Regions from separate parts of the Piscibacillus salipiscarius genome, predicted to be linked through region 2. Evidence: riboswitches for the same ligand, from Rfam matches in the RefSeq annotation. Region 2 holds a riboswitch; each other region holds the start of a gene.
The links. A riboswitch is a leader RNA that binds a small molecule or an ion and turns the genes downstream of it on or off. The one in region 2 is predicted to bind thiamine pyrophosphate.
Positions count from the first base shown of each region.

Region 1: linked by a shared signal. The riboswitch ahead of ACFSW4_RS03375 (YkoF family thiamine/hydroxymethylpyrimidine-binding protein) and the one ahead of ACFSW4_RS04485 (ABC transporter substrate-binding protein) in region 2 are both predicted to bind thiamine pyrophosphate.
Region 3: linked by a shared signal. The riboswitch ahead of thiW (energy coupling factor transporter S component ThiW) and the one ahead of ACFSW4_RS04485 (ABC transporter substrate-binding protein) in region 2 are both predicted to bind thiamine pyrophosphate.

Region 1 covers NZ_JBHUMZ010000011.1:115,063-117,327, reverse strand. The annotation lists gene ACFSW4_RS03385 (hypothetical protein) at 1-197, opposite strand, end outside; gene ACFSW4_RS03380 (HD domain-containing protein) at 265-903, opposite strand; TPP riboswitch at 1,009-1,113, shown strand; gene ACFSW4_RS03375 (YkoF family thiamine/hydroxymethylpyrimidine-binding protein) at 1,206-1,793, shown strand; gene ACFSW4_RS03370 (ECF transporter S component) at 1,808-2,265, shown strand, end outside.
Region 2 covers NZ_JBHUMZ010000013.1:118,984-121,248, reverse strand. The annotation lists gene ACFSW4_RS04495 (ABC transporter permease) at 1-208, opposite strand, end outside; gene ACFSW4_RS04490 (thiamine-binding protein) at 208-498, opposite strand; gene ACFSW4_RS04485 (ABC transporter substrate-binding protein) at 501-1,484, opposite strand; TPP riboswitch at 1,586-1,695, opposite strand; gene ACFSW4_RS04480 (S8 family peptidase) at 1,754-2,265, opposite strand, start outside.
Region 3 covers NZ_JBHUMZ010000022.1:16,437-18,701, reverse strand. The annotation lists gene tenA (thiaminase II) at 1-247, opposite strand, end outside; gene thiW (energy coupling factor transporter S component ThiW) at 244-756, opposite strand; TPP riboswitch at 848-961, opposite strand; gene ACFSW4_RS10045 (ABC transporter permease) at 1,021-1,797, opposite strand; gene ACFSW4_RS10040 (ABC transporter ATP-binding protein) at 1,772-2,265, opposite strand, start outside.

The DNA of each region.
Region 1 (2,265 bases), on a different contig from region 2:
TCTTTTCCTACTGACCAACCAGAAGTATCTTTAACTATAAGTGCACCATTTTCATATAAGACTTTACTAGAATTGTCTTTTTCTACCTGCTCTTCTTTGTTATCTTGAGGCTCATCCTTTTTTTCTTCAGCATCAGCCCCACAACCAGATAGAACAATCAATCCAGTAATCAAAAAATAAATCCACTTGTTACGCATTTATGTACCTCTCCCTCAATCAAACTACTCATACATTTCGGGATTCTTCAAAATTTGTGTGGGCTTTTTACTTTTTTCCACTCCATTCGTCGAAAAATTCTGCTAAAAATTGTTTCATCATGTTATGTCGTTCTTTTGCGATATTATACCCCGTTCTAGTATTCATAAGGTCTTTTAATTTTAGGAGTTTTTCATAAAAATGATTGATGGCAGTTCCATCACGTTTGCTATATTCTTCTTTAGTCATACCTTCCCGAGGTTCCACATCAGGGTGATGTATTAGATTGCCCTTTGAACCCGCATAAGTAAAACAACGAGCAATTCCAATAGCTCCAATCGCGTCTAGACGGTCAGCATCCTGAACTACTTTGGCTTCTAAACTAGTTAGCTTAGGGCCTTGGCCACCTTTATATGAAATGGTCTTAATAATGTATAAAATATGCTCTTGCTGTAGTTGAGGAATTTTAAGATCATCTAACCAATTTTTAACACGTTTGAGGCCAGCTTCTTCAGATTCGTTTAGTTTCTCATCAGCTAGGTCATGAAGAAGTGCAGACATTGTACAAATGAATGGATCAGCATTTTCTTCATCTGCTATTCGATTGGCCAAGTTAGTTACACGCTCAATGTGCCACCAATCGTGACCAGTACCCTCGTTTTCCAGTTCTTTTTTAACAAAATCTCTCGTAAGATTTATAGGGTCCATAAGTAACCCCTCCTTTAACTGTACTTTAAATACTAAATAAATTTTTTAACTTTACAAATTATTTTTACATGTTATATTTTTAAGTGTAAGAAAACTGCATAACCGAATCAACACTAGGGGAGCTACAAGCAAGTGGCTGAGAGGGCAATCGCCCGACCCTTAAAACCCGATCTAGATAATACTAGCGTGGGGAAGTGTAGGAGACTGTCTGAAGTACAGGTGAATTTTCGTACAGGTCAACTGCATTCCCACGGGAGTGCAGTTTTTTTAATTTATAAAAAAATTATAGGGAGGAGATTTTCATGACAAATCAATGTGGAACAAGTCGTATTGCGGGATGCCAGTTCACCCTTTATCCGATGAGCGACCAATTTGTCGACATTATTTTATCGGCGTTAGAAGAAGTCGATACATCAAAAGTCTGGAAAGATACAGACGATGTGAGTACGTGTATTCGCGGAAAAATAGTTCACATTTTTGATGTGACAGAGGCCATTTTCCTACACGCAGCAAAAACAGGTGAACATGTTGCCATGAGTGGTACGTTCTCGATTGGCTGCCCAGGGGATTCACCTGGAGATGTTTATATGGATGAGACGAATGAACCACAGAACCAAGCAAACATCCAAGAGCTAGAGCAAAAGGCTGGATGTAAGTTTTCGCTATACCCAATGGGGCGAGAAGATTACATGGAACAAATTATGAATCAAATCGATTTGTCAAAAGAGCGTGATGTTAAAGTGAGCGCATCACACTATGCCACTCGTTTAGATGGTGATGTTAAAAATATCTTTAAAACGTTACGCGAATCTTTTAACCAAGTTCAACAAGAAGTTTCACACGTGACTATGACATTTACGATATCGGCTAATAGCCCATCAAACAATTAAAGGAGAGGTGAACCATGAATCAATGGAAACTTAAAGAGATTGTTTTAATGTCGATTTTAGGTGTTGTTTTTGGGTTTATTTATTTAGCATTCTTTGGTGTTGGAAAAGTTCTATATGGCTTTTTTGCCCCGTTCGGACTTGCTGATATGGGTTATGAAATCATTTATGGCATTTGGTTTATTGTTTCAGTCATCGCCGCTTACATTATAAGAAAGCCTGGTGCGGCGTTTTTAGCTGAAATGGTTGCAGCATTAGTTGAAGTCCTAGCAGGGTCAACGACTGGACCTCAGTTATTAATCTCTGGTGCCATACAAGGTTTGGGGGCAGAGTTAGCATTCGCAGCGACAAGGTGGAAAGATTATCGCCTGCACATTTTAATGTTATCTGGTGTGGGTGCAGCTTGTTTAAGCTTTCCGTACCACTTCTTCGCAGGCGGGTTTGATGCTTATGAGAACTGGGTTGTAACCTTATT
Region 2 (2,265 bases):
TTAGAAAGCCAACAATAATGAGCTGAACAGTTGCCCATACATGGTGTGAATACTGCCCCCACTCCGTTATACCGACTTCTAATATTTGTGTTGGAGCTGGAAGTAACCAAGTTGGAACTTGAAATAGCTGAACACACAGCTCCCAGATCAGGAATAGAAGGATGATGACCAACGCTGGTCGCCATCCTTGTTTCACTAATGACTTCATCATCTATACTTCTCCGTTAACTCACCCATCGTAATTCCTTCAGGCCGGTACGCTATTTTAACCTGAGAAATCACACTAGGGCTGCCCAGTTCGGTCATTTTCTCGTTCATATTTTCAACCACTGATAACAGCTTTGATAATTCGCCTTCCATAGTCGTTTCAAGGGCATTCACTTGATACGTTACTCCAGAATCCTCGATTAATTTAATCGCTTCATCGACGTATGGAATCACGTCTTCACCGTTTTTAGTTTTAGGAATGATTTGAATACTAACCAGTGCATTTGCCACCTTTATTCCTCCTCAGGTAAAAACTCGTTCGTAAACGCCGCTTCAGCATCTAATGGCTTCTCTAGTAAATCATGCTCTAACATCCATTCAGCATAGTTTTCCCAAACTTTAAGCTTTTGAATCCCCCACTGATTGGCGTCATCTTGATATCTTGGCGATAACCATTCTTGACTCGCTTTAACGAGCTCAGGGTCAAGGTCAGGTACTGCTTCAATTAAGATGTTAGCTGATTCTTCTGGATTGTCGATTGCAAACTGATACCCTTTGGATGCGGCATTCATAAATTTTTGTACAGTTTCAGAGTTTTCGTTGATCATGTCTTCATTCGTTGCGATGACTGGCGTATAGTAATCTAGCTTTTCACTATAATCCGTTAAATAGATCATATTAAGCGGAGTGCCTCTTAATTCTGCTTCAATTCCAGTCCACCCATAATAGATCCAGGCAAAGTCAACATCGCGCTTAACAGCTGTAAAAAAGTCAGCATCACCAATATTTACAATTTCAACTTTATCGACATCTGCTCCTTCTTGCTGCATCAGTGATGACAATACAGCTTTTTCTAATGGTGCTCCCCAGCCGCCATATTTTTTACCTTCAAAATCTTTTGGCGACGTAATCCCTTTATCTTTCGGCGAGGCAAATCCGGATGTATTATGCTGAATGATGGCAGCGATTGAAACGATAGGAACATCTTGAATTCGCGCTTCCGTAATACCTTCTTGATAACTAATGCCAAAATCCGCTTGGCCTGATGCGATTAACTGATCGGCGCTCGCTTCACCCGGCATAATTATTTCAACGTCTAATCCTTGTTCTTTAAAATAACCCTTTTCTTTGGCTACATAAATGCCAGTATGATTCGTATTTGGCGTCCAATCTAGTACAAATTTAATGTCTTTTAAATCTTCACTTTCCTCACTATTGTTACCACAAGCTGATAACAATAGAAGTAAGGCAAAAATAAAAAGCATCATCTTTTTCATGTTAAAAATCCCCCCTTGTCTTGTCATAACTAGACTAGTTGAAAGGGAATTTTATGTATAAAAATACCCTAGGACTATGCCTAGGGTTCACGTTTTTGTTCATTAACATAAATGGTGTTCCCTACGCTGGTGTCAGCCAGGTCAGGTTCTAAGGGTCAGTATCTTACGGATACAATCTCAACCAGCAACACTGGTCCCCCTACAACTTAATCTAGTTATGCTTTTGTCAATCTTAGTATGACAAAATCTTAAGGTGATTGCAACTCATTTTAGTTGTTTAATAAGGCGCGGTCAGCTTGAATATAACCAGCACCATACGTGTTGCGATCACCTAGACTTTCAGCCGTTTCCATTAGTACATTTTTCACCTCATCCGGTGATAAAGAAGGGTTTTGTTCTAAAATCAAAGCAACGACTCCGGCACAAATTGGCGTGGCCATAGATGTACCTGACATCGTAAAGTAGTATTCACCTACTCTAGCACTCTTTTGAAGCCTATCAATATAAGAATTTGGTGATCTTAAAGAAATAATATCGACACCTGGAGCAACAACATCAGGCTTCACTTCGTTATAAATGGTTGGCCCGCGGCTTGAGAACTCAGCTATTCGATCATCTTGTCGTTCGATAGTACCTCTGTCATCCATCGCCCCAACTGTTATCACTTTATTACTAATGCCTGGACTTGCGATCGATTGTTGATCTGGGCCTTCATTACCTGCTGCAACACAGACGACAATTCCCGCATCCCATGCAGCTTCGACGATTTGAACCATTGGGT
Region 3 (2,265 bases), on a different contig from region 2:
TTTCATCATTTAAAATAAAACTTATTTGTTCGTTAAAAAACTGAAAATCACTTCGCCTACTTGATTTAACTATGGCTAATGCATAAACCTTAATAAATGAATTTAAGTACTCAAAATCTGCTTTAATATAATGCTTCACCGCTTCAGACGGGACATCACCGTTCCCAATTCCTTTAACAAAAGAGTGATTAAAGATCTTTTGAAATAAATCATCGTTTTCATGTCTTAAATTTTCTGTAAAGCTCATTTAGCTACCTCCTCCTCAATGTTACCTGCTGCTCTTATTATGTGTTGATTTAATCTAGTAGTTAGTAAGACACCCATTATGGCACCTGGAACACAACTAACTATAAATACAGGGATAAAAAATAAAGCACCTGCTGAACTGCCCATTAGGAAATTTGCGATTGGGAATGCTATAAGCGCTCCTATTATTCCTGTTCCAAAGATTTCACCTCCAGCAGCCCAACCTTTTTTCTTAAACCTTTTATATAAAATTCCTGCGAAAAAAGCTCCAATCATCCCCCCTGGAAAGGCTAATAACGTACCTAAACCTAGCAAATTACGAATTAAAGCCATGAGAAATGCTATTAACACAGCTGGACCTGTTCCAAGGGAAATGGCTGCCATGACATTAATGGCATGTTGAACTGGATAAGCTTTAGCAACTCCTGCTGGAAACCAAATAAACTGAGATCCAACAATACCGATTGCAATAAACACTGACATAACAGTTAATTTACGAACTTGCCCCACTACTTCACCTCCCTTTGATGCTAAAAAAGGACCTAAATATACACAAAAAAACGTCAGGCCATAACTGGACCTGACGTTAGAAGACATACTAAGTCATACATAGCTACTTCCCTACGCTGGTATTAACCAGATCAGGTCCTTTAAGAGTTAGAAGCATGCGTGCTTCCTCTCAGCCCACGATTATTGGGCACCCCTAGTAGTGCATCATTTTCAATTTTCATAATTTTACTTTAACAAAGAATATTTATTCTGTCACGTTCAAATTTAATATTGACTCAAAAGTCCCTTTTCCATAGCAATTTTTTCAGACCTTAAATAAATAAAAATTCCAAACACTAAGTAAAAGACTGAATTTAGAAGCAAAGCTGTGTAATCTAATGCTGTAAAATCTCCCCATGTATATCCGTGGATCATGACTTGACGTACCATATCAATTCCTTTGGAAAATGGAGCAAACACTAAATAAGGAGCTACTGATAGTGGTACAAAAGCTAACCCCATTAAAATAAACTGAAGGACATTTAAGACGGATTGAATTTGTTTAATAATAATTGCAAGTCCTGCTAATAAAAAGCCAACTCCAATCATACTTAAAGTCGTAACCATAAAAATTGGTAATGCGATATCAATTCTTAAAATAAGCCACTCGCCGGCCGTTAACATAGATAGAATAAGTAACACAAACACAATCACACCATAAATCAATACATTTGAGACAATTCTTGCTAAAAGCACTTTCCACATGCCGAGTGGCGACATAAAGAGCTGCTCTAAAGTACCTCTCTGTGCTTCGACTAGCACGACAAACCCTAAATTTTGCATAATGGTTAACATGAAAAACCATATCACGTAGTTTACTATGACGTATTGTACGTTCGTATCAACTTGTTGGGGGTCTCCAATAGCATATAGTCCTAGCAGCATGGCTAAAAAGACGAAATAAAATTGAACAATCATGGTGATCGTATTGGGATAATAGCGTTTTAACTCTATATATTCTTTTGCCATATTGGCTTTAGTGAGATGCCACAGCTGTGTCAATGTCATTCCCCTCCTTTATTAACTGCATAAAGACCTGTTCAAAATCGACTGTCGTACGATCAATTTTTTCAATTTTAGTTTGATTACTTTTTAAAATATCCATAATGATATAAAGGTCGTCTTCTTTTTCCAAGGTCACGTTAATCTGGAGGTCATTTATTTCAACTATCGGAAAGTGGTTATGGATGGCTACTTTCTGCTGTTCTGTGAGGACTTCTTCAATAGTGAAACTGTAAGCTCTTGTCTCAAACAATTTAATTAAATCTTCAACCTTTTCATCTGCTACGACTTTACCACCATTTATGATCACCGCTCTATCGCAAATGTCTTGAACAATAGGCATATCATGAGTACTTATAATAATCGTTTTACCTTGCTCGCTCACAATCTGTTTAAGTAAGTCTCTTACCTCATAGCTTGTTTCAACGTCTAACCCTAAAGTCGGTTCGTCTAATAAAATCACATCCG